2 regions of the Sphaerisporangium dianthi genome follow, and region 2 is predicted to be linked to the other one. Evidence: riboswitches for the same ligand, from Rfam matches in the RefSeq annotation. Region 2 holds a riboswitch; the other holds the start of a gene.
The links. A riboswitch is a leader RNA that binds a small molecule or an ion and turns the genes downstream of it on or off. The one in region 2 is predicted to bind thiamine pyrophosphate.
Positions count from the first base shown of each region.

Region 1: another riboswitch for thiamine pyrophosphate. It lies ahead of tenA (thiaminase II); the one in region 2 lies ahead of thiO (glycine oxidase ThiO).

Region 1 is NZ_JBHSFP010000018.1:88,736-103,890, reverse strand. Features, by position in the region: gene ACFO60_RS24405 (asparagine synthase-related protein) at 1-886, shown strand, start outside; gene ACFO60_RS24400 (class I SAM-dependent methyltransferase) at 936-2,144, shown strand; gene ACFO60_RS24395 (glycosyltransferase) at 2,188-4,116, shown strand; gene ACFO60_RS24390 (glycosyltransferase family 2 protein) at 4,113-5,777, shown strand; gene ACFO60_RS24385 (polysaccharide deacetylase family protein) at 5,761-6,663, opposite strand; gene ACFO60_RS24380 (DUF3151 domain-containing protein) at 6,916-7,332, shown strand; gene ACFO60_RS24375 (adenylosuccinate synthase) at 7,449-8,732, shown strand; gene ACFO60_RS24370 (glycerophosphodiester phosphodiesterase family protein) at 8,889-9,809, shown strand; gene ACFO60_RS24365 (hypothetical protein) at 10,070-10,912, shown strand; gene ACFO60_RS24360 (helix-turn-helix domain-containing protein) at 11,059-12,261, shown strand; gene ACFO60_RS24355 (hypothetical protein) at 12,372-12,611, opposite strand; TPP riboswitch at 12,853-12,964, shown strand; gene tenA (thiaminase II) at 12,956-13,657, shown strand; gene corA (magnesium/cobalt transporter CorA) at 13,732-14,865, opposite strand.
Region 2 is NZ_JBHSFP010000009.1:13,209-28,363, forward strand. Features, by position in the region: gene ACFO60_RS15455 (globin domain-containing protein) at 1-220, shown strand, start outside; gene ACFO60_RS15460 (SAV_6107 family HEPN domain-containing protein) at 522-962, opposite strand; gene ACFO60_RS15465 (L,D-transpeptidase family protein) at 1,804-2,619, opposite strand; gene ACFO60_RS15470 (YbaK/EbsC family protein) at 2,751-3,227, shown strand; gene ACFO60_RS15475 (GNAT family N-acetyltransferase) at 3,268-3,822, shown strand; gene metF (methylenetetrahydrofolate reductase [NAD(P)H]) at 3,911-4,843, opposite strand; gene ACFO60_RS15485 (RNA-guided endonuclease InsQ/TnpB family protein) at 5,242-6,237, opposite strand; gene ACFO60_RS15490 (polyprenyl synthetase family protein) at 6,387-7,454, shown strand; gene thiE (thiamine phosphate synthase) at 7,459-8,097, opposite strand; gene ACFO60_RS15500 (Rv2175c family DNA-binding protein) at 8,075-8,449, opposite strand; gene ACFO60_RS15505 (NAD(P)/FAD-dependent oxidoreductase) at 8,498-9,667, opposite strand; TPP riboswitch at 9,838-9,950, shown strand; gene thiO (glycine oxidase ThiO) at 9,945-11,135, shown strand; gene thiS (sulfur carrier protein ThiS) at 11,197-11,397, shown strand; gene ACFO60_RS15520 (thiazole synthase) at 11,390-12,223, shown strand; gene pknB (Stk1 family PASTA domain-containing Ser/Thr kinase) at 12,317-14,251, shown strand; gene ACFO60_RS15530 (GNAT family N-acetyltransferase) at 14,685-15,155, shown strand, end outside.

The DNA of each region.
Region 1 (15,155 bases), on a different contig from region 2:
CCATGCCCCCGCCGTGGCCGCCGCGCTCGGCGTGCCGCACCACACGGTGGTCCCCGGGCCGGAGTCCTGGCTGGAGGAGCACCGGCTGGTGTGGCGGCGCACGCAGTACCAGACCCTGCACCACGGGTGGGCCATGCCGTACGCGCGGGCCGTCCACCGCCTGCGGGGGCCGTTGATCGACGGTTGCCTCGGCGACGGCCTGCTGAGAAGGGGCGGCGACCGCCCCCGGGGATTCGCGGCGGGGGCCGCGGGCCGTGAGCAGGCGCGCGCCGCGGCCTGGAGATCGCTGTCCGGGCACTTCCCGCGGCACGCCGAGATCTGGGCGCCCGGGGTGGGCGACGCCCTCGCCGACCTGAGCCTTTCGGCCTTCCACCGGGTGACGCGACCGGCGGACGGGCACCATGCCATGCCGGTGCTCGCCCGCCTGCTCACCCGCTATCGCGGGATCTACAGCTCGCCGAACTGGCTGCTCGGGCCCGAGGCGGAGGTGTGGCTGCCGTTCGCCGGGCCCGACGTGGTCACCGCGGCGCTCAGCATCCCGCTCGCCGCGCGCGAGGACCACGCGTATTACCGGGCGATGCTCGGGTACGGAGCACCGGATGTGGCCGCGCTCCCCTCCACGAACGACCCCGGCGACCGGCCGGCCCCAGGTCCGCGGCGCACGACGAGCCCTGCCGCGCTCGCCGAACTGGCCGGGAGCGTCGCGGCGAGCGACGAGGCGCGGGCGCTGCTCGGCCCGCGATTACTCGCCGCCCTGAGCGACGCCGACCTGCTCGCCCGGCAGGCGCGCTGGTCCGGTCCGCTCTACGTCCTTCAGTGGGCGAGCATGCTCGCTCGCTGGCGCGGTGAGTACGGCTCCCGCGTCTCCTGGGAGCCCTTTACCTGACATTGCATATTCTGGGATCCCCTGCCTGATAAATCCAGAAAGGGAACTTATGCGGACATTATCCCCACGCCTCCTCCTGGTCATCAGCGCCGCCCTCGCGGGCGTCGTCATGATCACGCTGGTGCTGCTGTCCGCTGCGGGCGCCGTGGAACCCATCGTCGCGGTGGAACTAGCCCTGTCGGTCATGATCCTGGGCACGACCGCCGTGATCGTCGCCGGCGGGCGCAGAACCGACGGCAAGGCGCTGCGCATCGACGCGCGGACCAAGCGCCAGGACGCCGCGCTCGCCAGGACCGAGCAGAGTCTCACGCGGCTCACGGCCACGCTCGACGGGCTCACCGGCCGGCTGGAGGACGCCGCCCGCGACCAGTCCCGCACCGTGCTGGCCGCCCTCGGCGAGGACCGCATGGAGCTCGCCGCGCAGACGCAGCGGCTCGACCGGCTCTCCGCCGCGGTGTCCCGCGTCGAGACCGCCGTCCGGCAGAGCGCCGACGATCTTTCCGACCTGCACAAGCACCATGAGCGCCTCACCGGCGCCGCCGTCCACGCCGCGCGCGACCTCGGCGAAAGGCTCGACGAACTGGGCGGGACGCTGCGCCACGGGCAGGCCGACCTGGCACGGGCGGCCCGCCGCGACTACGCGCAGCTCGAAGCGCTGATCGACGTCCGGGCCCTGCTCGAACCGCGCGCGCCGCTCCCCCGGCTGCGCGGCTGGGCGGCCTCCCCCGACGTCCTGCGCCTGCTCATCGAGCGCGTCGCGGCGGACCACCCAAAGATCATCGTGGAGTGCGGGAGCGGGGCGTCCAGCGTCTGGCTCGGATACGCCGTCCAGCGATTCGGCGGCGGCCGGATCGTCGCCCTGGAGCACGACGAGCGGTTCGCCGAGGCCTCCAGGGACCTCGTCGCCGCCCACGGCCTGCAGGACGTGGTCGAGGTGCGCCACGCCCCGCTCACCCCCTGGACCGCGGGCGGCGAGACCTTCCCCTGGTACGACACCAGGGCCGTGGACGACCTCAACGGCGTCGGCCTGGTCTTCGTGGACGGGCCGCCCGGGGCCGTCGCCCCGCTCGCCCGCTATCCGGCGCTGCCGGTGCTGCTGCCGCGCTGCGCGGAGGGCGCCTGGTTCGTCATGGACGACACCGACCGCCCCGGCGAGCGGGAGGCGGCCGACCGCTGGCTCACCGAGCACCCGGAGCTGACCGGCTTCGCGTACCCGGCCGAGAAGGGCGCCATGATCCTCAGGCGGACCCCCCGATGACCTCCTTCCAGTGCCCGGACGCCGGCCTCCGGGGAGGCCGGGCATGACCGCCGCCCTCGCCTCGGCCGGGATGACCGCCGAGCTGACCCGGGGCGGCGGGAAGATCGCCGTGGCCGTCGCCGGAGTGGAGACCGCCGACCTCGACGGCCTGCTCCCCGGCGTGGCCTTCGAAGCGGCCGACGTGGACAGCATGGGCCCCGCGCCGTGGACCACCACCGAGCCCTCCGCCGTCCTGGTCGTCGCGCGCACGCCCACCGACCTGCGCCGGGCCGTGACGCTCAGCGGGGAGCTCCCCGCGGCCTCCATGGTCGGCGTGATCGTCGTGGAGTCGCCGCCATGGTGCGACGCCCCTGGTGTGCCGCTGTCGCCGGGACTCGGCCGCCGTTTCCTGCGGGACGTCGGCGTCTCCCGGTACGGCAGCACCGGCTGGCGGGTCAAGGCCCGCTTCTCCGAGCCGCGGCCCGCCGGGGAGGTCGCCGCGGCCGTCGCCAGGAGCTTCGGCGGCCACCACCTGAGCGGCTATCCACTGCCCATGGCGGGGCTGGCCGGTCCCGGCCTCGCCGACTGGCGGCCCGGCGACCCCAACGTGACCGTCGCCGACCGCCAGGGCCCCGTTCCCGAACGGTCGGGCGTGTCCACCGCCGACCTGGCCATCCGCGCCGTCCCGCCCGGGCCGCGGTGGATCGACGAGCGGGTGCCCGCCGTCGACCGCCGGCCCTCGGTCACCTGGGAGCGCATCGGCTCTCCCGGGGGGTACCAGGCGCTGGCCGGCGCGCAGTTCGCCCCGGAGGCCGTGCCGCCCGTGGACGAGCGCTCGGTCAACCCCCAGGGCTTCCTCAAGACCCCTACGCGGCCGGTCGCCGACCTCCTCCAGCGCGACGGACGCTGGGAGATCCGCCTGGAAGACCGGACGCTCACCCGCCTGCCCGCCTCGGGCGGCGTCACCGACGCCGACGTCGGCCGGCTGCGCCGCCTGCGCGGCGTCCGCGTCGCCTGGCGTCCGGCCCACACCGGCCCGATCGCCGCGGTCCGCGCCGTGACCGCCCTGGCCGCCGCCGGCGTCCCCCTGCTGTCGGACCCGCCTCCGGAGTGGGCCGCGCGGGCGCTCGGCCCTGAACTGGCCACGCGGCTGACCGCCGCGACCGAAGAGGATCTGGCCGACGACCTGCGCAGGGAGGAGCACAGCGTCCGGCTGCGCCGGACGGCCCTCACCCAGCACGGGACCATGGCGCGGTGGCGGGACCTCGCCGCCCGGTCGGGCATCGCCGTCCCGGCCCCGCCCGCGATCTCGGTCATCATGTGCACGAGGCGGGCGGCCCTGGTGCCCTTCGCCCTCGGGCAGATCCAGCGGCAGCGCGGGGTGGACCTGGAGGTCATCCTCACCCTGCACGGGGTGCCGGCCGGCACCCCGGAGGTCGCGCGGGCCGTCGCCGGCTTCGACCGTCCGATCACCGTCGTCGAGGCGGACGCGTCGGTGCCGTTCGGCGTCGTGCTCAACCAGGCGGCCCGCCACGCCGGCGGCTCGTTCCTGAGCAAGTGGGACGACGACGACTGGTACGGCCCCCATCACCTGGCCGACATGATGCTCGCCCAGTCCTATTCGGGAGCCGAGCTCGTGGGCGCCGCCTCGGAGTTCTTCTACCTGCAGCAGATCGACCTCACCATCCGGCGCGACTGGACCAGCGAGACGATGTCCAACCACGTGGCCGGCGGCACGTTCGTCGTGGCCCGCTCGGCGTTCGAGGCCCTCGGCGGCTTCCGCCCGGTGCCGCGCGCGGTGGACGTGCAGTTCTTCCAGGATCTGCTGCGGGCGGGCGGCGGCATCTACCGGACGCACGGCCTGGGATTCGTGGCCCGCAGGGCCGCGCGGGGCAGGCACACCTGGCAGGAGCCGATCGGCTACTTCCTGGCCAGGGCCAAGGAACAGTGGCGGGGATTCCGGCCGAGCCGACTGATGGAGTGGGAGCAGTGACGCAGCAGCCGACCGGGCACGCACGAGGGGCCCAGCCACGGATCCGGCACAACGACTACGGGACGCTCACGCCTCCGGAGCCCGGCGCGTGGACGCCCCGGCTGCCGGTCAGCGTGGTGATCGCCGCCTACGGCCACCAGGACAAGCTCGACCTGACCCTCGCCGCGCTGGCGGCGCAGAGCTACCCCCGGCACCTGACGGAGGTCGTGGTCGTCGACGACGGCACCTCCCCGGCGCTGCGCCTGCCGGAGATCAGGCCGGAGAACACCCGGCTGATCACCACCGAGCCCGGGGCGCGCGGACGCTCCGACGCCCGCAACGCCGGGCTCGCCGTCGCCGACGGGGACGTCGTCCACTGGCTCGACGCCGACATGGTGACCTTCCACGACGAGGTGGAGGCGCACATGCGCTGGCACCACCTCGCCCACTACCTGGTGGTCATGGGGTACGTGCGGTACGTCGACCACCGGCCCGGCGGGCCCGGCCCCGCCGAGGTGCACGCGGCCGTCAGCGCGGCGGCCACCGAGAAGCTCTTCGACGAGGCGGCGAGCGAGCCGCACAGCTGGATCGTCGACCTGGCCGAGCGGACCGACGGGCTCCGCACAGCCGGCGACGCCGCCTACCGCGTCCACGTGACCAACGCCGCGTCGGTGAACGCCCGCCTGCTGCGCGAGGCGGGCCCGCTCGACACCGGCCTGGTCCTCGGCGAGGACACCGAGCTCGGCTACCGGCTCGCACAGGCGGGCGCCGCGTTCGTCCTGGCGCCCGAGGCCCGCAGCCGCCACCTCGGCACGTCGATGATGATGCGCGACGGCGAGCAGGTCCGGCGCTACAACCAGGTCTTCGTTCCCGACCACATCCCGGTCATGCGGTGGCTGCGCACCCATCCCCGCCGCCAGTGGCTGGTGCCGTACGTGGAGGTCGTCGTCGAGGCGGAGGGCGCGACCTACGACGACCTGCGGGCGACCGTGGACGGCTTCCTCGCGAGCACGCTCAACGACATCCGGATCACCCTGGTCGGGCCGTGGGACGAGGCGCGGGAGGACCGGCGCAACCCGCTCGACAGCCCGCGCCTGGACCTGGTGATGGTGCGCGGGCTGTACCGCGGCGACCCGCGCGTGCGGTTCGCCGCGGAGACGCCCGGCACGGCGGCCCCCGTGCCTTACCGCATGTTCTGCCCCGCCGGGTGGGTGCCCGGCCCCGAGACGCTCCGGCGGCTCGTGCAGCAGGCGTCCGAGCAGGGATACGGGCTGGTCAGCGTGGCCCTCGACGAGGAAGACGAGGTGGTCACGGCCCGGCTGGAGCACACCGGCGCGTTCGCGAGGGCCGCCCTGGTGCGCGACGAGGCGGAGCCGCTGGACGCCGCGGTCGACGACGTGTCCGGCACGCGGTGGATGGACGGCAGGACGCTGGGCTTCCTCCCCGCGGCCGAGGCGCAGCCGCCCAAGCGGGGCAAGGTGGACGACCCCGCTCTCACCCGCGAGATCGCGAGGCTGCGCGCGGAGAACGCCCGCCTGACCGGCCGGCTCACCGCCATGACCGGGCAGGGCGCGGCCGCCGACGACGGCGGGGCGGACGGGAGCGCGAGCCGGGGGAAAGCCCCCCGGCCGCCGATCTCCGCGCGGCGCGGCGCCAGGGCCCTGCTCAGGCGCCTGCGCTGACCGCCATGCCGCGCGCGGCCGCGCGCGGCATGGGGCGCAGCGAGCCGCCGACGACGTCCCCGAACCGGCGCACCGTCACCCCCTGGGCCTCCAGCCAGCCGAAGAAGCCGTCGAGGACGTCCGGCCGCACGCCCCACTCGTCACAGCCGTCGCACACGTTGTGGAACTGGAAGGCGACCAGGCCGCCTCCGCGTTCCCGCGCCTGCCGCACGTACGACGTCAGGGCGTCGAGCGTCATCGACCGGCGCACCGCGGGCGTCGTGCGCAGCTCGTACGGGCCGGTCGCCCGCACGTCCTCCGCCCGCAGGCACTGCGTGCAGCGGTCGGCGGGGCCGGCCAGGCCGCCCGACCTGCGCGCGCTGTCGTACCCGCAGCCGCGGACGACGGCGATGGTCGTCCGGTCGTACATGCCGTAGGGGTAGGCGAACGAGCGGGGCCGAAACCCCATGGCCAGCAGAGCGCGCCGGTCGTCGCAGATCTGGTGGCGCTGGGCGGCCCTGCTCAGCGTGGGCAGCCGAGGGTGGGTGAGGGTGTGCCCGCCGATCTCGTTGCCCGCGCGCGCCAGCGCCTCCACCTGCGTGCGCGTGAGCCGCTTGGGACGGCCGAGGAAGCCACTGTTGATGTAGAACGTTCCCACGAGGTGGTGGGCGCGCAGCAGGTCCGCGGCGACCGTCTGGGTCGCCCAGGCGTCGTCGAAGGTCAGCGACACCACCGTCCGGCCGTGACCGGCGGACGCGCCGCCCTGGCCGCCGGGGGAAGTCGTCGTGCCCGCATCGTTCCCATGGCCGGGAACGGTCCCGCCGCAGGCCGTGACGACGGCCAGGACGGCGGCCGTCAGCGCCACGACCAGCAGGGAAGCGGCGCGCCGCGAGGCGGAAAGGGTCACGGCGGGTGCTCCTTCTCGGATCCTCGGGGCGGTGCCCGCCTCGGTGACCGGGCGGCGCCCGGGTTGATGATCGGACCGTGCCTGTGCTCGTGATCGGACCGTGCGCGCGTCGGCGATCGGGCTGTACGGGGGCGGCGATCGGGCTGTGATTGCGTCCGCAACCATTTCACCGTAGCCGACAATCAGCGGCTTCCCCACGTATCGCGGCAGGGGGCATGACCACGGAGGCCCGGCACAGGTAAGACTGTGCTCATGGAAACGCACGAGAACCTCATCGCCGGGCCACCGCCGACCCACCTGCCGGACAACCCGGAAGCCAGGGAAGCGCTGGAAGCCGGCGCCCAGGCCAGTGACGTCGCCGCGCGCTTCCCCGCCTACCCGGCGGCATGGGCGGCGCTGTCCGACGAGTACTTCGCCGCCGGACACGCCGTGACGTCCTACGCCTTCGCCCGCACCGGCTACCACCGAGGGCTGGACCAGCTGCGCAGGGCGGGGTGGAAGGGCCACGGCCCCATCCCCTGGGAGCACGAACCGAACCAGGGGTTCCTGCGCTGTCTCAACGCGCTCGCGCGAGCCGCCCAGGCGATCGGCGAGAAGGACGAGGCCGAGCGATGCGCCCAATTCCTCCGCGACAGCAGCCCGGCGGCGGTAAAGGCACTGAACTCCTAGAAAGTCCCCAGTAAGTCGCGCTTGGGCGGCATCAGCATGCTCGGGTAGTCTCTCAACGCAAGAGCCCCTGTCGCGCTTGCGCCAGGGGTTTCGTTTTTGGTGCGCGGGAGTTAACCATGCCGGCTGTCGTTCTCGTGGGCGCCCAATGGGGCGATGAGGGCAAGGGTAAGGCCACCGACCTGCTCGGCGGAGAGGTGGACTACGTCGTCCGCTATCAGGGCGGGAACAACGCCGGCCACACCGTGGTCATCGGCGACCAGAAGTACGCGCTGCACCTGCTGCCCACCGGAGTGCTCTCGCCGGAGGTCGTCCCGGTGATCGGCAACGGTGTCGTCATCGACCCCGGGGTGCTCCTGTCGGAGATCGACGGGCTCCGCGAGCGCGGCATCACGTGCGACCGGCTGCTGATCTCGGCCAGCGCGCACTTGATCATGCCCCACCACAAGGCACTGGACAAGGTCACCGAGCGCTACCTCGGCAAGGCCCGCATCGGCACCACCGGCCGCGGCATCGGCCCCGCCTACGGCGACAAGATCGCTCGTATGGGCGTCCGCGTCCAGGACCTGCTCGACCCCGGCATCCTCGGCAAGAAGATCGAGGTCGCCCTGAACGAGAAGAACCAGGTGCTGACCAAGGTCTACAACCGCAGGGGCATCGAGCCCGCGCGGGTCCTCGAGGAGTACCTCGGCTACGCCGAGCGGCTCAAGCCGCACATCGCCGACACCTCGCTGATCCTCAACAAGGCGCTGGACGAGGGCAAGGTCGTCCTACTCGAAGGCGGCCAGGGCAACCTGCTCGACATCGACCACGGCACCTACCCGTTCGTGACCTCATCCTCGCCGACCTCCGGCGGGGCGTGCATCGGCTCCGGCATCCCGCCGACCCGGCTGACCCGCGTGATCGGCATCCTCAAGGCCTACACCACGCGCGTCGGCTCCGGCCCGTTCCCGACCGAGCTCACCGACGAGATGGGCGACTGGCTGCGCACGACCGGCGGCGAGTACGGCGTCACCACCGGCCGCGACCGCCGCTGCGGCTGGTTCGACGCGATCATCGCCCGCTACGCCACGCGCATCAACGGCGTGACCGACTTCTTCCTCACCAAGCTGGACGTGCTGTCGGGCCTGGAGCGCATCCCGGTGTGCGTCGCCTACGAGGTGGACGGCGTGCGCCACGACGAGATCCCGATGACCCAGACCGACTTCCACCACGCCAAGCCCATCTACGAGGAGCTGCCGGGCTGGCAGGAGGACATCACCGAGGCCAAGTCGTTCGAGGACCTGCCGAAGAACGCGCAGGACTACGTGCGGGCGCTGGAGGAACTGAGCGGCGCCCCCATCTCCGCCATCGGCGTCGGCCCCGGCCGCACCCAGACCCTCTCCCTGCGCCCGTTGATCTGATCTCCGAGCCCCACGACCTGAGGACACCGCCGGGCGGCCCGCCCCGCCCGGCGGCGCCCCCGGCGCCTCCCGGGGCGCGCGGCGGCCCCGTCCGGAGCGCTTTCCCCGGCCCCGCCTGAAGAGGGCCGGGGCAAGCGGACGATAGGGTGCGCCATTGTGCAGGTTGAGATACACGGCCACCGGGGGGCACGGGGCCTGCGCCCGGAGAACACCCTCCCGGGTATGGCCTACACGCTGGGGCTGGGCGTCCACGCCATCGAGTTCGACGTCGCGCTGAGCGCCGACCGCCGGCTCGTGCTCACTCATGATCTGACGGTGTCACCGGTGACCAGCACGGACACCGGCCCGGCGATCCCCGGGGACCCCGAGTTCCCCTACGTCGGCAAGCCGATCCGCTCGCTGTCCCTGCAGCAGTTGCGCACGCTGGACGTTGGGGTGCGGCACCCGAAGTCCGCCTCAGACCCCTTCGCGCGCACGCAGGTCCCCATCCCCGGCACCCGCATGCCGACGCTGGGCGCCGTCCTCGCCCTGGTGGACGCCTACGGCGGCGACGACGTGCGGCTGAACGTCGAGCTGAAGTCCGACCCGACCAGGCCCGACCTGTCGGGCGACCCGCTCGAGCTCACCGAACTGGTGGTCGCCGAGCTCGACCGGCACGGCCGGCTGGGCGGCGCGGCGATCCTCAGCTTCGACTGGCGGGTGCTGCGCGCCGCCGAGAGCCTCATCGCCGCCCGCTACGCCCTGGTCGAGAAGGCGACGCTCACGCCCGAGTGGCTCACCGTCGACCACGTCGCCGACTTCGGCGGGGACGTCGCGGCGGCGGCCGCGTCGATCGGAGCCACCACCCTGTCCCCCGACCGCGTCCTGGTCGACGAGCGGCTGATGGCCGGGGCGGCGGCGGCCGGGCTGCCGGTCGTGGTCTGGACGGTCAACGACCCCGAGGAGGCCGGACGCATGATCGACCTCGGCGTGGCGGGGCTGGTCACCGACTACCCCGACCGGATGCGCGAGGTGTGGAGCCGGCGCGGCCTCCCTCTCCCCGAGCCCACCGCCGCCCTGCGCCCCACCCCCGCCTGACCCCCGCCGCCCCCGGCCTGCCTCCGCCCCCCGCCCCACCCTCCGGCCTGACCCGCGCCGCCCTGCGTCACCGCCCCCCGTCTGACCTCCGGCGCCCGCCCGGGTCGAGCGTCCGGCGTCCGGCTTTTCCCGCGCGTCCCAATATCAACTGCAGTGCCGGCGGGAGTATGGTGCGAGGAACTGAAGTGACAAAGGGCGCCCCGCGCAGCGAGGCGGGGACGTCCGCGGCCCGTACGATCCGATCTCACGGGAGGTCAGCGATGCAGGCGGAGATGTCGGCGTGGGCCGTCGAGCGTTTCGGCGAGCGCGCCGAGGCGGTGCGCGGCCGGCTCGCCGCGTCCCTGCTGGAGGCGGCGGGCAACGCGCAGGACGCCCAGAAGTCCTCCAGGAGCGACAAGCGGTACGCCTACGGGTCCACGCTGATGGCCCGGCGCTACGAGGCCCTCGTCGACGGGTTCAGGAACGAGCCGGGGTTCCAGGTGGTCCGGCCGCACGGCTCGCCGCACCACCTCGTCGTGCTCGACGGCAACCTGCTCCTGCCGTTCCGCTACGCCGATGACGACACCACGCCGATCAGCGAGGCCCGGGTCGGCGACGGCCGGGTGTCGGCGCTGGTCCGTGAGCTGTTCACCCGGTTCGGCCCCAAGACGCGCTACCACCAGGAGGTGCTGGACCTCGATGGGGACGACGAGGGCGAGGCCGCCGGGCTGCGCGAGCTGGCCGAGGCGCGCCCCCTGCTCGCGCGGCTTCCCGCCGACACGCGACTCATCCCCGTCGCCTACGCGGCGAACGCCCAGGCCAGCCTCCTGAAGCTTTACTGGGGCGAGGCAGAGCTGATCGACGACATGGGCCGCGTCCACTGGGTCCACTGCGAGCAGATCCCGCTGCTCACCGCCTTGCCGTGGGTCCCGCAGAGCGTCCCGGCCGCCGAGCCCGACCTGGCGTCGCGGTTCGACCAGATCGCCGAGCCCGGCCTTCCCCTCAGCAGCCGGCCCGAGACTGAACGCGCCAACGGCAGGCCGTTCCCCGCGGACGGCGAACACGGCGAACATGGCGAACATGGCGTCGAGCCTCCGTCCGCCGATGCCGCAGAGCGTGCCTGACCGGCGACCACAGCACCGGCCTGCCGCGACCAGCACTGGTCCGGCCCGGCCCGTGACCACCGCATCCTCACCATGACCACCACCCGGGCTCGGCCCGCGACCACACCGCATCCTCACCACGACGACGAACCGGCGAACCGACGACCGTGAGAACGACGATCAATGACCGTGAAGGCGGCCGGGGCCGGCGCCCGGCGAGACGGCGCGGCACCCCCGGCGGCGAACCGAGCCCGCAGGCCGTGGCCGACGGCTTCGACCAGGCCAGACTGACCCAGGCGCGACGGCTCGCCGGGATGACCAAGAAGGACCTCGCCGAGCGCGTCGGCGTGACCCCGGCGGCGATCGGCCAGTACGAGACCGGCATGACCCACCCGCGTCCCGACCACATCCCGCGCCTCGCCGACGCCCTCGACGTCCCCCCGGCGTTCTTCTTGTCGGGACGGCCGCACGGCAAGCTCGACGGCTCCACGGCGCACTTCCGCAGCCTGCGCTCCACCCGCGTGCACCAGCGGGCCAAGGCGGTCGCGTTCGTCGAACAGGTGTGGGAGCTCACCCACGCGCTGGAGAAGCGCGTCCGGCTTCCCCTGGTCGACCTGCCCGGGTTCTCCGCCGGCGAGGTGCACACGGGGATCGAGCCCTCTCGCGACCCGGCCGCCGCCGCTCGGGCCCTGCGCGGCCGGTGGTCGCTCGGCACCGGGCCGATCGGCCACCTCGTGCGCCACATGGAGGCGCACGGCATCGTCGTGGTGCTTCCCCCGCCCGACGAGGACGCCACCACGGTGGACGCGTTCTCCACCTCGCACCTGCCGCGGCCGATCGTCGTGCTGACGGCCAACCGCTTCGACGACATCCACCGCTATCGCTTCACCGCCGCCCACGAGCTCGGCCATCTCGTGCTGCACGGCGACACGGCGGCGGGCGACGTCCAGCAGGAACGCGAGGCCGACACCTTCGCCGCCGAGTTCCTCACCCCGCGCGACAGCATCATGCCCGAACTGCCCCGCCGTCTCGACCTGCGCAGGCTCGCCGAGCTGAAGAACACCTGGGGCGTCTCGGTCGACTCGCTGCTCTACCGCTGCCGCGAGGTGGGTCTGCTGTCGGACTCGTCGGCCGGGCGCGCCTACCAGCGGCTCGCCGTCCTGCGCGACCAGCCGGGCTTCGCCGGCGAGCCCATCACCGGCTACCCCGGTGAGCACCCCGCGCTGCTCCGCCAGGCGTTCGACCTGGCCGCGGCCGAGACCGGCCTCACCATGCCCGCGCTCGCCGCGCAGCTCGCCTGGCACCTCCCCCGTGTCCGCGAACTGCTCGGGATCCGCGACCAGCGCCCGGTACTTCGCATCGTCCCCTGAGCAGCGCCGGAGAGCCGCCCGGCCGGCTCGGGGGGACGGGCGGCGCAGGGGTCAGGGAGCGTTCGGCGGGCATCGGCGCGGTCTCCGGGGACGACGTGGCGGCGCTTGGCTCATCTCGCATTCCTGTCGGTGGCGGTCTCGTCGTCGGCCCAGAAGTCCATCAGCTCTTCGGCGGTGAGCTGGTGCGGCGGGCGCCGCGGCGGGGTGCGTCCCGTGCGGACGGCCCAGGTGGTCACCAGCAGCCCGAGAAGCTCTTCGTCCAGCCGGGTCTGCCTGGCCTTCGGCGTGGCGGCGCGCGCGGGCCTGGCGGCCGCGCGGGCGGTGCGGGTGATGGTGGCGAAAGACAGCATCGACTTCTCTCTTGGTGGGGTGAAGGGGTGCCGAACGCACGATGGACGACGCCTCGCGGGGCCACGACCGAACCGAACATCTCCGGATGCCCCCGGAGCTTATGGCTCAGCACCGACGTTTCCGGGGCGCCTTCCCGGCCGCGCGCACCCCGCCCCGCGCAAGCCGGCTCGCCGAGCTCGCGCGGAGCCGGGAGCGCGGGCGTTCCCGCTCGCCGGCGCCGACGGCCTAAGCTCGACCGGACGAGTAGAACGCGGGAGTCCGGCGCATCGGGCTGAGAGTGCGGCTGAGGCGGCCGCAGACCGCTCGAACCTGACCGGGTCATGCCGGCGTAGGGAGTTGTTCCATGGTGACGTCCGAGCCCACCGTCTCGGGGGAGCGTCCGCGGCCCTACAGCGAAGAGCTGTGGGAGGCCATCACGCCCACCTACAAGGCGATCCTCGACCACCCGTTCATCAGAGGGCTGGTGGACGGGACGCTGCCGCGCGCGGCCTTCCGGCACTTCGTCGTGCAGGACTCGCACTACTTGCGCGACTACGCCCGGGCGCTGGCCGTGTGCGCGGCCAGGGCGCCGGACGAGGACGACGTGCGGGCCTTCGCGAGCGACGCCGTGGGCGCCATCGCCGCCGAGCAGGAGATGCACGCCGCGTTCATGGCCGACCTCGGCGGTTCCGCCGGGCAGGCCGCCGACCTGCCGGTCGGGCCGGCCACCCGCGCCTACACCAGCTACCTGCTGGCCACCGTCTACGGCGGGTCGTTCCTGGACGGCCTGGCGGCCGTGCTCCCCTGCTACTGGATCTACGCCCGCGTGGGCGAGGCGCTGCTGGCCGAATCGTCACCCGACCCGCTGTACCGGCGGTGGATCGCCGCGTACGGAGACGAGGCCTTCCAGAGTGTGGTGCGGCGGGTGGTGTCGGTGGCCGACCGCGCCGGGGCGGAGGCGACCGGCGGCCAGCGCGCCCGCGCGCTGGAGCACTTCGTCACCACGGCACGCTACGAGTGGATGTTCTGGGACGCCGCCTGGCGCCAGGAGACCTGGCCCGTCTGAGCGCGGGAGCCGGTCGGGGGCGGCGCGTCCGGGCCTGAGCGGCCCGCGGCCGTCCTCGGACGGCCGGGCCGCGGTCAGAGCCAGCTGTTGCGGCGGAAGCCGCGATAGAGCACGGAGCAGATGACCAGCATGACGCCGATGACGAGGGGATAGCCCCAGGCGGCGTTCAGCTCGGGCATGTGGGTGAAGTTCATGCCGTAGATGCCGGCGATCATCGTGGGCACCGAGATGATGGCCACCCACGCGGAGATCTTGCGCATGTCCTCGTTCGCCAGGGCGTTGGACCTGGCCAGGGCCGCCTGCAGTATGGAGTTGCACAACTCGTTCGACGACTCGACCTGCTCGCAGACCCGTGAGAGGTGGTCGACGACGTCGCGGAAGTACTCGCGCATGTCGGAGGGGATCATGCGGCGCTGCGGCAGGGCGCCGAGCGGCGTCTGGAGCGGCGTCACCGCGCGCTTCATCTCGATCATCTCGCGCTTGAGCTGGTAGATGCGGCCGATGTCGCGGGAGCTGACATCGGCGAAGACGGCCGCCTCGACCTCTTCGAGCTCGGCCTGCATCTGGTCGGCGACCGAGAGGTACCTGTCGACGACGTGGTCGGCGATGGCGTGCAGCACGCCCGCGGGGCCGCGGGAGAGCAGCTTGGGCTTGTCCTCCAGGCGGCCGCGCACGTCCGCGAGCGGGCAGTGCTCGCCGTGGCGCACGGTGACCACGAAGTCGGGGCCGACGAACACCATGATCTCGCCGCTGGCGATGATCTCGCTGGAGGCGGTCAGCTCATCGTGCTCCAGATAGGCGATGGTCTTCAGCACGACGAACAGCGAGTCGCCGTAACGCTCGACCTTGGGCCGCTGGTGCGCCTTGATGGCGTCCTCCACGGCCAGCGGGTGCAGGCCGAAGACCTCGGCCAGCCACTCGACCTCGGGAGCCTCGGGCTCGTGCAGCCCGACCCAGACGTAGGCGCCACCGGTCTCGGAGGCGGCGTTGTGCTCGCGGACCAGGCCGACGGCCTCCGGGATGCCGGAGACGTGGACGCGCTTGCCGGCGATGTAGGCGCCGTACTGCACCAGTGAGTCACTCGGCGGAACGCAGCGGCCGTTCACCTGCTCGCGGCGCACCGCGCTGACCGGCATCGACGTGCGAAGCCGTACGTGAGTGGTGCGCGGGTGCAGGTTGATCCGCTGGAAAAGCGTGGACGAGCGCATGGCGGTCCCTTCCCGCCCGACATCGGGAACCCACGCGCGAAGAACGAGATGAAGCGACGAACGTCGCAGGGAAGAGCAGGCGTGTGGCTCTCAGTCGGACACCGGATTGGAGTGGTCGGGTCTGCGCACGATGTACGTGCGCGAGCACGTACTGCTGGGATCACCAGATGTCATCCCGATTCCACCTCCAATCTCTCGAGAGACGGCCCAAAGCCGCCCAAACGTACCACGGGCAGGCTTCAGCCCTCAGCTTACATCCCCGCGCGATCGCCCGATCATGTAGAAGTCGA
Region 2 (15,155 bases):
CGCCGACGCGGCGGGCGGAGCGCCGGCGGAGCCGGCCCCGGCGAGCATCGGCCGGGTGGATCTCACCGGCATCGACCTGCCCGAGGGCGTGGTCGCCTGCCTCTGCGGACCGCTGCCCTTCATGCGGGAGGCGCGCTCGCAGCTGCTCGCGCGCGGAGTGCCGGCCTCCGACATCCACTACGAGGTCTTCGGCCCCGACCTGTGGCTGCCCGGCGCCTGACCTTCGCCGCCTGTGGATGCCCGACGCCCGACTCTCGCGGCCGGCCGCACCCGGCCGCCACCCACCGGTCCGCGAGCCGTCACATCCCGGCTCCGGAAAGCCGAGCTCCGGAAAGCCTGCTCAGCGCCCGGCTCTCATGGCCGACCGCATCCGGTGGCCGACCGCATCAGGCCCGCCGCCACCGGTCCGTGAGCCGTCACATTCGGCTCAGGAAAGCCCGCTCGGCGTCAGGCCGCCCGCACCCCCGCCCCTGCGCGCGCGAGGCGATGTCGTCCCTGCACGCGTGAGGCGATGCCGTGCGTCACCCCGCCAGGGGGGCCTTCACCGGCAGGGTGGACTGGCCGGGGACGCCCAGGATGTCCTCGACGACGCCGACGAAGGTGTCGGCCTCGGTGATCAGCTCGTCGGCGTCGCGCGCCGACACGACGCGGACCATGCCGGCCTCGGCCGCAGCCCGCTTGCGGGCGCTCTCGGCGAAGTACGCCGCCCAGCGGGCGAGCCTGGGCTCGGCCTCGGGCAGCAGCTCCCACGCGCTGCGCAGGCGCCGCCTGCGGCCGTCCATCGGCCGGGGCAGCGCCGCGAGGATGGCGGCCGCCGCGCGCAGCGCCGCCAGGTGGGCCGAGACGTAACGCTCTGCGGGGGTGCGGGCCGCCGCGGCGTCCGCGAGGCAGGAGTGCGCGTCGGCAAGGTGCGCGCGCACGGTCTGTGAAACCCGGGGACCTTCTCCGGACTGTTGAGTCATGCCACCCTCCTCGGGGTCATGGCTCCGGCGGTGACCGCCGGTGATAACACGGTCGCAGACCCCACCGACAATTCCGGCGGCCCGCTGGTCATGGTCACGGACGCTTGCTCCCTTGATCCCTCGCCCCGGCACGTCGCCGTGCCGCGGGGTGCTGCGATTCCTGTGCCGACCCTCCGCTCGTGGTGCGCTCACGACCTTCCGGCGGGCCGCGGCCGATCACCGGCCGCGGCGGCGTGCTCCCAGGCGCAGCCCGGTGCGGGGCTGGTGCGGGCCCTGGCGCCCGGCCCGCTCACGGCGCCCACCGCCTCACCCCCGGCCGGCCGCGGCACCCCCCGCCTGTCAGCCCGCCGTGCGTGTCAGCCCGCCGTTCCGGGTGGCCGCCCGCATGCGGGGCCGCCGTCGTATATGCGGCGGCGGCCTCGCGCGCGGGCCGCCACCGGTGTGGAGTTGTCGGCGCCGCCTTGCGACGGCGCCCGCTCGGGCCGGACGAGGAGCTTCCCCTCTCCCCGTCCGGCTATTCGGTTCGCGTGGAGAGGCCGCCGCGGACGGCGCTCGCCAGCCGGATGGTGGGGGTGGGCCGCGAGTCCCACCCCCACTGTGTCGAACATAAATTCGATGACGCGTCATGTCAAGCACCTCACGAACACAAGTTCGATCATGCGGTCAACCAGGGGTTCGAACAGCGCCCCGAGTGCCCGAACGCCGGGGCGCGGCGGGAACCGGCCCGTGACAGCCAGAAGCCGCGGTCGCGTGGTGCGACCGCGGCTTCTCATGCGGCGGTGTGCTCGTGGACGGCCGTGGCGGGCGCTCGTCCTCGCAGCTCCCCCGCCGGCCCCGGGGATCAGCGCTGGAAGCGGCCCCTGACGTGGACGGGGACGCCCGTGCCGAGCAGGCCGGGAAGGATCGCCGCGACGTGCATCGGCAGGCGCACGCACCCGTGTGAGGCCGGGTAGAGCGGAACCGACAGCGCGCCGTGCAGGGCGATGCCGCCGTTGAAGAAGACCGGGTTGTAGAGCTGGCCGAGATAGGACCTGTGCCAGCCCGACCGGCGCCAGGTGGTCTTGTAGTCCCCCGTCGGCGTGCGGGCGCCGCCGCAGAACCTCTGCGTCTTGCCCTGCCAGGTGGCCGTCTCACAGTAGGGGATGCCGCTGCCGGAGGAGATGTGGGTGATCAGCCGCACCTGGCCGGAGCGGTAGAGGACGGCGACCTGCCGGGTGAGGTCGATCTCGACGCGATCGGGCTTGCCCGCGGGGACGAGCACGCGCGGAGCCTTGGGGTTCTCCAGCGCCCGCCAGGTGCGGGAGGTGATCGTGCTGGTCGGCTTGATGCCCTGGATCTTCTGGAACGCCCACACGGCGGACTGCGTGGTGCCGCCGTACCTGGCGTCGAGCTTCCCTGGAACGTAGCCGAGCTCCCTCAGCCTGCTCTGGAGCTCTTTCACGGCGGCGCCCTTGGCGCCGAGCCGCAGAGTGCCGTGGGGCGCCACGAACGGCCTGACCACGCCCGCGAGCCCGGCCGGCGTCGCCGCGACCGTGATCTCGGCGCCCGCCGCCCGCGGGGCCGTCACGCCAGTGGCCGCCTGCGCCGCGCCGCCCGAGAGCAGCACGGCTCCCGCGGTCAGCGCCGCCGCGACGGTGAGCCGCCTCCCAACCGCCATGTCAAGACTCCCCTTCGACCGCACCACGTCCGATTCACGGGACCCTAGCGCATCGATCACACCCGACCCCCGTACGGTCACGGAGATGTAATCGATCGCCGACGCCCCGTCAATCTGTTTAGAGTGTCCGCGTGCCAGAAAAGTTGCATCCGAGCGTCATCAAGGTGTCCGACGCCCTCCGCGAGTCCGGCGCGACCGGCGAGGTCGTCGTCCTGACCGAGCCCGCCCCGACGGCCGCCGCCGCCGCGGCGCAGCTGGGGTGCGAGGTCGGCGCGATCGCCAACAGCCTGGTCTTCGACGCCGACGGCGAGCCGCTGCTGGTGCTCACCAGCGGCGCCCACCGGGTGGACACCGCGCTGATCGCGCGGCTCGTCGGCGCGGCGAAGGTCAAGCGGGCCTCGCCCGACTTCGTCAAGGCCGCGACCGGCCAGGCGATCGGCGGGGTCGCCCCGGTCGGCCATCCCGCGCCGATCCGCACGCTGGTCGACACCTGGCTGGCCAAGCACGAGGTCGTGTGGGCCGCGGCCGGCCATGTGCACACCATCTTCCCGACGACCTACGACGAGCTGCTGCGCGTCACCGGCGGCACGCCCACCGAGGTGGAGTGACCCCGGCGCGGCCGATACCCGTGCTGCTAGTGTGCGAGAAGTGATCGAACTGCGACACGCCGGTCCGGAGGAGTTCGCCGCCTCGCTGGACACCGTGATCGACATATACACGGTGGCGATGCGCCCTCCGACGGACCAGCTCACGGGCCGGCAGAGCATCATGCGCAACCACGCGACGTATCCGCGGTTCACGTGCCTTGTGGCCGAGACCACCGACGGCGTCGCCGTCGGCTTCGGGTACGGCTTCCACGGTTCGCCCGGCCAATGGTGGCATGACGTCGTGCGCCGCTCGCTGGAAGAGCGCGAGGGCCCGGCCACCGCCGCCGCGTGGTTCGAGAACGCCTTCGAGATCGCCGAGATCCACGTGCGCCCCGAGTACCAGGGCAAGGGCGTCGGCCGCCGGCTCGTCCACGGCCTGTGCGCGGGCCGCGGCGAGCGCACCGCCGTGATGTCCACCCATGACCAGCCCACGGCCGCGCGGCACCTCTACCAGCGGCTGGGCTTCGTCGACCTCATCGGCATGTACGTCTTCCCCGGCGGATACGAGCACTACGCCATCGTCGGCGCCACCCTGCCCCTCCAGCCCATGCCCTGACCACGCGCCCACCCGCTCTCACCGGGTGGCCGTCACGGCCTCGGCCGGCGCCGACCCTGGGGAGGGACGCCGGCCGCCGGGGGAGATCTCAGACGGCGCTGGCGGGGACGGGGCTGGGCGACAGGGCCTGGTAGACCTCGCGGGTCGCGCTCGACCGGTTGAAGGTGATGAAGTGGATGCCGGGCGCGCCCTCGTCGAGCAGGGTCTGGCACAGCTCGGCGGCGTGCTCGATGCCGAGGCGGCGCACCGCGGCGGGGTCGTCGGCGACCGCCTCGAAGCGCCCGGCCACCTCGGCGGGGAACGGCGCCCCTGACAGCTTCTCGGACCGCGCGATGGTGCTCAGCTGCGTGATCGGCATGATGCCCGGGATGATCGGCGTGTCGCAGCCGGCCGCGGCCACCCGGTCGCGCAGGCGCAGATAATCGTCGGCGCGGAAGAACATCTGCGTGATGGCGTAGTCGGCGCCCGCCCGGCACTTGCGGACGAAGTAGTCGACGTCGGACTCGACGGACGGCGACCTCGGGTGCCGGTACGGGAAGGCGGCCACCCCGACGCAGAAGTCGCCCGCCTGCCGGATGAGGCGGACGAGGTCTTCGGCGTAGGAGACGCCCTCGGGGTGCTTGACCCACTCGTCCAGGGGGTCGCGGCCGGGCGGGTCGCCCCGGACGGCCAGGATGTTGCGCACCCCCGCCCCGGCGAACCTGCCGACCAGGTGGCGCAGCTCGCGCACCGAGTGGTCGACCGCGGTGAAGTGGGCGACGGGGGTGAGCGTCGTCTCATGGGCGAGCCGCTCGACGATCTCGACCGTGCGGTCACGGGTGGAGCCTCCGGCGCCGTAGGTGACCGAGACGAACGTCGGGCGCAGCCCCTCGAGCTCGCGGATCGCGCGCCACAGCTGCCGCTCCCCCTCGTCGCTCTTCGGGGGCATGAACTCGAAGGAGAACGAGCGCTGCCCGGAGGCGAGCAGTTCCCGAACCGTCGGGACACGGTCGGGCAGGACGGATGGACGACCCAAAGCCATGCCTCCAAGGCTACAGGTCCGGGCCGCTCCGCACCGATCGCCAACGTGCGGTCCGCGCGGGGGCCGCGGACGCCGCGCCGCGTCGCGCCACGGCGCCGCACCTCACGGCCCAAGCGAGTCCTGCCACATCACCACAACGATCGTCAACAGCCTGTAGGACCGGTCCCGGACGACCGGCGCCAGGTGGTCGCAGCTCACCGGCGTGCGCCGGAAATACCCTTCCGCGTTCATGACGTCGATCACACAAGGGGTCGCAGATCGGCTGCCCGTTGTACGGCCGTTAATCTCAGAGCTTGACTGCTCCCCTCTCTGAGATGAAGGAGGGGATTCCTGCTTCACCACCGACCGCCCGCCGGAGAGGAGTCTCCTTGAGGTCTCACATCAGCTCCACAGGCGTTTCACCTCTCCGCCAGCCCGGCGGCGAGAAGGTTGGTGGCGGCGTTGACGTCCCGGTCATGGATCACGCCGCAGGCACAGGCCCACTCCCGCACCCTCAGCGGCATGGACTGTCGCAGGGCACCGCAGGCCGAGCACAGTTTGGAGGAGGGGAACCAGCGGTCCACGACCACCAGCCGCCGCCCGTACCAACCCGGTTTGTACTCCAGCATCGCGCGCAACTCCCGCCAGGAGGCGTCGCTGATGGCACGCGCCAGGCTGCGGTTCTTGACCATGTTACGCACGGCCAGATCCTCGATCACGACCGTTTGGTCGTCACGGACGAGCCGAGTCGAGAACTTGTGCAGGAAGTCCCTGCGCCGGTCGGCCCGCCCATGCCCGGGGTTGGCGATCTTCTCCCCGGTGGACAGCGTCACCAGGGAGGTGATCCCGGCGTCCACCCCGACACAGGCCTCCACCGGATCCAGCGGCCGGATCGTCTCCTCCACCAGGATCGACACCCACCAGCGCCCGGCCGCGTCCCTGGAGACGGTCACCGTGGACGGCTGCGCACCCGCGGGCAGCGGCCTGGACCACACGATGTCCAGCGGCGCGTCCATCTTCGCCAGCAACAGTTCGCCGTCCCGCCGGCGGAACGCCGAGCGGGTGTACTCCGCCGACGCCCGCGACCTCTTACGGGACTTGAACACCGGATGCTTCGACCGCTTGGCGAAGAAACCGGCGAAGGCGGCCTGCGGGTGCCGCAGCGCCTGCTGCAACGGCACACACGACACCTGCGACAAGAGCTCCAGCCCCTGGGCACGCTTCCACCCCGTCAGCATCGCCGAGGTCTCCGCATAGGAGACCTTGCGGCCCTCTTGGGCGTAGGCGCGGGAGCGTTCGGCAAGGGCCTTGTTGTAGACGTAGCGGACACGGCCGAACGTCCGGGCAAGCTCCGATGCCTGCTCGGGAGTCGGATAGAAGCGGTACTTGTAGGCCCGCTTCACCATCTGCGCCACGCCCCGCATCATATTCACGGTCGGTCACGGATCGCACACGCATTCGATGCAACGGTTCACCCGACGGCGAACCGCCAGCCCCTGACCTGCCGGCGCAGGGGTCCGATTCTTCCCCCGCCTGAAGGCGGGGGTCTCCTCGGAGGCTTCTGATGACCACTTCCTTCGCCCTGTCGGACGCGTTCCGTTCCGAGGTGGACCAGCGCCTGCGGGCGTTCGTCGACCGGCAGCGTCCCCTGGTCAGCGGCCCGGAGCTGAGCCCACTGCTCACGGCCGCCGAGGACTTCCTCGCGGGCGGCAAGCGACTGCGTCCGGCCTTCTGCTACTGGGGCTGGCGCGGCGCGGGCGGCGGCGACGACCCGGCGATCTTCGCGGCCGCCGCCTCGCTGGAGTTGCTGCAGGCCAGCGCGCTCATGCACGACGACGTCATGGACGCCAGCGACATGCGCAGGGGCAGGCCGTCGGCGCACCGCCGGTTCCAGGCGCTGCACGAGGAGTCAGGGTGGCAGGGGTCGGCCGAGCAGTTCGGCGAGGGGGCCGCCGTGCTGCTCGGGAGCCTGCTGCTGGTCTGGTCGAGCGAGATGTGGCGGACGAGCGGCCTGCCGGCCGAGGCGCTGCGCGCCGCCGAGGGAGTGCACGACCTGATGCGCACCGAGCTGATGTGCGGGCAGTACCTGGACCTGCTGGAGCAGGCCCACGGTGAGAGCACCTTCGAAAGCGCCCTGCGGGTCGCGCTGCACAAGAGCGGCAAGTACTCCGTCGAGCAGCCCCTGCGCCTGGGCCTGCTGCTGGGCGCGCGGGCGCCGGAGCCGTGGATCGACCGGCTGTGCGTGGACTACGGGCAGAAGGTCGGCATCGCCTTCCAGCTCCGCGACGACGTGCTCGGAGTGTTCGGCGACCCGGCCGAGACGGGCAAGCCCGCCGGCGACGACCTGCGCGAGGGCAAGCGCACGATGCTCATCGCGCGCACGCTGTCGCAGGCGACGCCCGAGCAGGCGGCCGACGTGCGCCTCCTGCTGGGCGACCCGAAGCTGGAAGAGGACGGCGTCGAGCGGCTGCGCGCGATCATCGCGGACACCGGCGCCCTCGCGGCGAGCGAAGAGATGATCAAGCGCTACCTGGACGACGCGCTGGCGTCCCTGAGGCACGCGCCGATCACCGGCGAGGCACGCGAGGCCCTGCAGGAGCTCGCCGTGGCCGCCACCGCCCGCCGCAGCTGAGGCCTCAGCCCGCCGCGAGGCGGCGGGCGAACTCGGCGGCGGCGGCTCCGGGGTCCTCGGCCTCGGTGATGGCGCGCACCACCACGACGCGCGTCACCCCGCAGGACATCACCTCGTCCAGCGTGCCGAGGTCGACGCCGCCGATGCCGAACCACGGCCGGTCGGCGCCGAGCGCCGCGGCGTGCTTCAGCAGGCCGGGGCCCGGCGCGAAGCGGCCGGGCTTGGTCGGCGTCGGCCAGATCGGCCCGCAGCAGAAGTAGTCGACGCCCTCCTCCACCGCCGCCGCGGACGCCTCGGCCTCGCTGTGGGTCGAGCGGCCGATCAGGACGTCCGGCCCGAGGATGTCGCGCGCGACCGCCACGGGAAGGTCGTCCTGGCCGAGGTGCAGCACGTCGGGACGCGCGGCGTAGGCGATGTCGGCCCGGTCGTTGACGGCGAGCAGGGCTCCGTGTCTGTCGCAGGCCGCGCGGAACACCTCGAGCAGCGCGAGCTCTTCGCGGGCCTCGAGGCCCTTCTCGCGCAACTGCACGATGTCCACGCCCCCGGCGAGGACGGCGTCCAGAAAGGGTTCGAGATCGCCTTGGCGGCGGCGGCCGTCGGTGCAGAGGTAGAGCCTGGCGTCAGAAAGCGAGCGCCTGAGCACGCCTCTTCACCTCGGTGTGCCGGCCGGCGACGATCGCGTCGATGGGCGCTCCCGGCAGGGAGTCATCGGCGGTGAACAGCCACCGCAGGGCCGCGGCGTCGTCGTAGCCGGAGTCGGACAGGACGGTCAGCGTGCCCGGTAGCCCCTTGATCACGTCGTTTCCGGCGATGAACTTGGCGGGGACCTCGGGCTCGGAGCCGCCGCGGCGGACACCGATGAGCCTCTTGTCCTTCAGAAGCTGCTTGGCCCGCCCGGTGCTGAGCCCGAGCCGCCTGCCCACTTCCGTGAGGGGGAGCCACTCTCCCACCATCTGGTCGGTTTCACGGTCGATCTGCGCAACAGAAAGCGTCACGGAACCACAACTACCACGTCGCGCCTCTTCTCAAACACCCGCTGGGGGTCACAAGCAGTCGCGCAAGGGTATCGAGGGGTCGCTCGCCCTATCAACATCGAGGCTTTGCCCGCCCTCGACGATGCGGCGGCCCTGTACCAGGTCACGGGGGCGGTCGACGGTGAGGATGGCGGCCAGCCGGTCGTCCTCGGTGAACCAGCACGCCGCCCACTTGCGGTCGGTGTCGGGGTCGCCGCGCAGGACCAGCCTGGCCCCGTCGTGGTGACCCGCGTACTGGACCATGTGGCCGAACTGCTCGGACCAGAAGTAGGGCACCGGGTCGTAGACGGCGCACTGCCCGAGGAGGGTGGCCACCGCGGTCTCGGGGGCGTTCAGCGCGGTGTCCCAGTGCTCGACCCGCATGCGCCGCCCGAAGCGCCGCGACCACCAGTTCGCGCAGTCGCCGACCGCGACCACGCCTTCCATCGAGGTGCGCAGGTGCTCGTCGACGACGATGCCGTTGTCCACCTCGATGCCCGAACCGGCGAGCCAGGTGACGTTGGGGCGCACGCCGACGCCGGTCACCACGACGTCGGCCGGGATCCACGAGCCGTCCATCATGGTCAGGCCGCCGGGGTCGATCGAGCCGACCATCACGCCGAGCCGCAGGTCGATGCCCACATCGGCGTACCAGCGCGCGGTGAGGCCGCCCACCTCGGGCCCTAGGGCCGTCGCCAGGGGCGACTCGGCGGCCTCGACGACGGTCACCTCGCAGCCCGCGCGGCGGGCCGCGGTGGCGACCTCGGCGCCGATCCATCCGGCGCCGACGATCGCGACGCGGGACTTCGGCACCATGGCGGCGCGCAGGGCCAGGGCGTCGTCGATGGTGCGCAGGACGTACTGGGCGCCCTCGCCGCGCAGCCGGATGGGGGACGCGCCGGTGGCGATCACCAGGCCGTCGTACTCCAGTTCGCCTTCGGTCGTCTCCAGGGCGCCCTCGCGCAGCCCCTTGGCGGAGACGCTGGTGCGCAGGTCGACCGACAGCGCGCCGAGGTCGGAGTCGACCACCGTCGAGTCGAGATCGCCGAGCAGGACGGCCTTGGACAAAGGAGGCCGGTCATACGGCCGATGGGACTCCTCACCGATCAGCGTGAGGCGACCTCGGTATCCACGCGCCCGTAGCGCTTCGACACTCCGCACGCCGGCCAAGCCGGCCCCCACCACCACGACATGATTCACATCCTGACCCTAAGCGGCCAGCACGGTAACTCGCCAACGGCGATTTGGTAACAAATTAGCTCACTATGCCACACAGGCAGTGATGAGACCACTCAAGCGGGTGCCCAAGCCGTATGGAGGGAGGAATAGCCGGTACTCCACCCGCCCTCGGGCAGGAATAGGCTAGGGAGACCAGCACGCGCGGGAGTCCGGCGAGACCGGGCTGAGAGGAGGGCTCACGGCCCTCGACCGCCAGGAACCTGATCCGGATCATGCCGGCGAAGGGAGCGGACGTTAAGTGGACGTGTCGAACGCCCTCCCGGGCGCGGCGCCGACCGCGCCTGCGGCGCACGTGGCGGGCTCCTCCTCGGACGTGGTCGTCGTGGGCGGCGGCGTCATCGGCCTGTCGGTCGCCTGGCGCGCGGCCCAGCGCGGGCGCACCGTCACCGTCGTCGACCCGGCGCCCGGGTCGGGCGCCTCGCACGCGGCGGCGGGGATGCTCGCCCCCGTCAGCGAGGTGACCTACACCGAAGAGCCCCTGCTGCGGCTCGGCCTCGCCTCCCTGGCCCGCTGGCCGGCGTTCGCCGCCGAGCTGTCCGCCGAGTCCGGGATGGACGTCGACCATCGCGCCGAGGGCACGCTCGACGTGGCCTTCGGCTCCGACGACCTCGCGGCGCTGTCGGAGATGGCGGGCTTCCTCGAGAAGCTGTCGCTGCCCGTCGAACGGCTCACCGGCCGGGAGTGCCGCCGCGCCGAGCCGATGCTCGCGCCCTCCGTGCGCGGCGGCATCCTGGCACCGGGCGACGCGTGGGTGGACCCGCGCCGCGTCACGGCCGCGCTGCTCGCCGCGCTGTCGCGCCGCGGCGCGCGGGTGCTCGCCGGCCGCGTGGCGGGCCTGCTCTCCGAGGGCGGCGCCGTGCGCGGCGTCCGGTGCGCGGACGGCGCGGCGATCGGCGCCGAGCAGGTCGTCCTGGCGGCCGGGGCCTGGTCGGGCTCCCTGGACGGCCTGCCGCCGGAGGTGCTCCCGCCCGTGCGCCCCGTGAAGGGGCAGATCATGCGGCTGCGGGGCGCTCCTGGGTTCCTCGGCCGATGCGTGCGCGGCATCGTGCACGGCTCTCGCGCCTACCTCGTGCCGCGCGGTGACGGCGAGATCGTGCTCGGCGCCACACAGGAGGAGATGGGGTTCGACACGCGGGTGACCGCGGGAGCCCTGTGGGAGCTGCTGCGCGACGCCCGCGAGCTGGTGCCCGGGATCACCGAGCTGGAGGTGGTCGACCTGGCGGCGGGGCTGCGCCCGGGAACGCCGGACAACCTCCCGGTGATCGGCCCGAGCGGCATGGACGGGCTCCTGCTGGCCACCGGCCACCACCGCGGCGGCGTCCTGCTGTCCCCGCTCACCGCCGACCTGGTGTCCGGCGGCCCCGACCCGGACCTCGCACCGCTGGCGGCGCTCTGCTCCCCCCTGCGGTTCGCCGAGGCCCACCGTTGAACGAAGGAGGAACGGGGCGCGCGCCCTGGCGGACGCCAGGCTCTGCCGCCCCGGAACGGCGATGAAAGTGATGATCAACGGGGTGTCCCGCGACCTGCCCGACGGGGCGACCGTCGCGCGGGCCGTCCAGGAGCTGACCTCGTCGGCCGCGGGCGTCGCGGTGGCCGTCAACGACGAGGTGGTGCGGCGCGGCGCGTGGCAGTCCACCACGCTCAGCGAGCACGACCGCGTCGAGGTGCTGACGGCGGTGCAGGGTGGCTGACCACGACGCCCTCCGGCCGGCGGGGCACGACCTCGGCCCGGCGGCCCGGGACGACGCCGGCGACGCGTTCGTCGTCGGCGGGGAGAAGTTCACCTCCCGGCTGATCATGGGCACCGGAGGGGCGCCGTCGCTGGACGTCCTTGACCAGGCGCTGGCCGCCTCCGGCACCGAGATCACCACGGTCGCGATGCGGCGCCTGGACCCGGCGTCCAGAGGCTCGGTGCTGGACGTCCTGCGCGCACGGGGCATCAGGGTGCTGCCCAACACGGCCGGCTGCTTCACCGCCGGCGAGGCCGTGCTGACCGCGCGCCTGGCCCGCGAGGCCCTCGGCACCGACTGGGTGAAGCTCGAAGTGATCAATGACGAGCGCACCCTGCTCCCCGACCCCATCGAGACCTTCGACGCCGCCGAGCGGCTGGTCGCCGACGGGTTCGTCGTCCTGCCCTACATCGGGGACGACCCCGCGCTCGCGCGGCGGCTGGAGCAGGCGGGATGCGCGGCCGTGATGCCGCTGGGCTCCCCCATCGGCTCGGGCCTCGGCATCCGCAACCCGCACAACATCGAGCTGATCGTCGAGGCGGCGACCGTCCCGGTGATCCTCGACGCCGGCATCGGCACCGCGAGCGACGCGGCGCTGGCCATGGAGCTGGGATGCGACGCCGTCTTGCTCGCCAGCGCCGTCACCCGCGCCCAGCGGCCCGGCCTGATGGCCGCGGCCATGCGCGAGGCCGTGACGGCGGGCCGTATGGCGCGCCTCGCGGGCAGGATCCCCCGGCGGCGGTACGCTGAGGCCTCCTCACCGGCGATCGAGCCGCGCGCCTGGTGACAACGATGACCCCTTGGGGACGGGAGAACATGTCGGCATCGGTTTGGGATGTGCTTGCCCTGCACCTGGCAAACCGCCCGTAAACTCACTCCCGTGGACACGACGGTTGCGGACCCCCTTCTAGGGCGGCTGCTGGACGGGCGCTATCGGGTCGAATCCCGCATCGCCCGGGGCGGCATGGCCGCTGTCTACCTGGCCCTGGACGTCCGGCTCGACCGCACGGTCGCCCTGAAGGTCATGCATCCCTCGCTCGCCGAGGACCCCGACTTCGTGCGTCGCTTCATCGGCGAGGCCAAGTCCGTCGCCAGCCTCTCGCACCCCAACGTGGTGCACGTCTTCGACCAGGGCACCGACGCCGGCAACGTGTACCTGTCGATGGAGTACGTCCCCGGGCGCACTCTGCGGGACGTGCTCCGCCGGCGCGGGCGCTTCCCCGCCCGCGAGGCCCTGGAGATCCTCATCCCGGTGCTGGCCGCCCTCGGCGCCGCCCACCAGGCCGGCATGGTCCACCGGGACGTCAAGCCCGAGAACGTCCTGCTCACCGACGACGGCCGGGTGAAGGTCGTCGACTTCGGGCTGGCCCGCGCCATCGAGGCGGGCAACCAGACCAAGACCGGCGTCATGATCGGCACGATCGCGTACATGTCGCCCGAGCAGGTGACGGCCGGGGTGGCCGACGCGCGCAGCGACGTGTACGCCGCCGGGGTGCTGCTGTTCGAGCTGCTGACCGGGCAGCAGCCCTACCTGGGCGAGAGCCCGATGTCGGTGGCCTACCGCCACGTCCACGACCGGGTGCCCGCGCCCTCGGCCATCGTGCCGGACACGCCGCAGGCGCTCGACACGCTCGTGCTCTCGGCGACCGACCGCGCCCCCGACCGCCGGCCGGCCGACGCCACGGCCATGCTGGTCGCCGCCGTCGAGGCCCATCGCGGGCTGCCGCGCGACATGGCTCCGCAGCGCCCGCCCACCGGCGCCACGTCGCCCTCGATCCTCCGTGAGCCGGGGGTGACGCCCGGCGGGAACGCCGTCCCGCCCGCCAACCCGACGCTCGTCCACTCGCGCACCGAGATGATGACCGCCCCGCCGGCCACCGCCGGCGCGCCGGCCAGGCGCCGCGGCCCGCGGCCCACCTGGTTCATCGTCGCGCTGGCCGTCCTCATGATCGGCGCGATCGCCGGCACGGGGTGGTGGTTCTCCGAGGGCCGCTACACCAAGGTCCCCGATCTGCTGGGCCTCAACATCGCGATCGCCAAGGCCGAGGCCAAGAAGCAGGGCTTCGAGGTCAAGATCGGGACGGCCGAGCACGACGACAAGCTCGCCGAGGACAAGGTGCTGCGCACCGACCCCGAGCCGGGCAAAGAGGTGCTCAACGACGCGGTCATCACGCTCATCCCGTCGTCCGGGCCGGTCAAGATCGCCGTGCCGAACGTGCTGAACCTCTCGCAGGGCGACGCGCAGGCCAAGATCTCCGATGCCGGGCTCACTCCCGGCTCGGTCAGCAGGGTGCCCAGCGACACCGTCCAGCGCGGCCTGGTCATGCGCACCAACCCTCAGGTCGGCGCCAAGGTGCGCGAGGGCAGCCGCGTGCAGCTCGTCCTGAGCGCCGGGTTGCTCATGCCGGACGTCAGCGACATGCAGTGCGACCAGGCCGACGCGTTCCTGCGGCAGAAGGGCTTCAACCCGACGGTCGTCCAGCAGACCGACAACGCCCAGCCGAACACGATCATCGCCCAGGTGCCCGCGGCACGCGCCGAGGTGACCGCCGGGCAGGCCGTGCAGCTCACCTGCTCCAAGGGGCCCGACACCGGCTTCCACTGGCCGTGGGAGGACCCGAACAACGTCCAGCCCGGCCAGACCCTCGTCGCCATCCCCGACGTCCGCTTCAAGAAGGTCACCGACGCCCTGGGCGAACTGCGCGCGGCCGGCTTCAAGGTCCGCGTCCGCCGGATCGCCGGCACCGGGGCCGTCGTGGCCGAGAACCCTCTCGGCCAGGCCCCCGCCGGCACCCGCGTCACCATCTGGCACTGACCGCCGCGCGAGCCCCGGCGCGCCGCCGGGGCTCGCGCGTCGAGTCCACGTGCCCACCGCCGGTGCGGCCCTGCCTGGAGCCGTGTGACCCGCCGCGAAATCCCGTTGCGCGGTCGTCGGCGCTGTGGGAGGGTCGGTCGCGTCACACGGCACGTTCGCACACACGCGAAGGAATGAAGTCCATGGTTTCGGCGTCCCTCAGCGGCCGCCGCCGGCACTGACCGGTCTGCTTCGCAGCACCGGCGCCACCAGTGCCAGGCCCGCCTTGTCGCGGCGGCCCCACGCGCGGTGCCCTGGCGCACCGCCCCCGTCTTCTGTGCGGGGATGACTCCGGCTCACGGCCGGGTCTGACGAGAGCCTGCGCGGCTCACCGTTCGCCTTGCCGCGACGGGAGCGCGCTCGACCATGTCTTCTACGTGAGGTCACCATCACCATGGGCACCGATGTCCAGAGTTTCGCCGTCGCCAACCTCCGCCGCCGTCCCGCGGCCGTCCAGACCGGCGGCTTCGTCATAGGGTTCGATCCCGGCACGACCAGCCCGTACATCAACTACGCGACCCCCGAGCCCGGCGCCCGGCCGGACGGGCGTGATGTCGCGGCGCTGGTCGAGGCGTTCCGCGAGCGCGGCCTCAAGCCCCGGCTCGAGTTCGCGCCGGACGCCGCGCCCGCTGTCGAGCCCGTTCTGCGCCAGGCGGGATTCACCACGGAGGCGGTGCACGAGTATCTGGTCTGCACTCCCGCCACGCTGACGATGCCGTCGATGCCCGGGCCGGCCGCGGCCGCGCGCCCGGCGTCGGACGTGGCCGCGCACTTCGTCGAGACCCCGTCCACGGACGAGGAGTACGCGTCGGTCGACGCCGCCCTGTCGGAGGCGTTCGAAGGGATGTACGACTCCTCCCCGGAA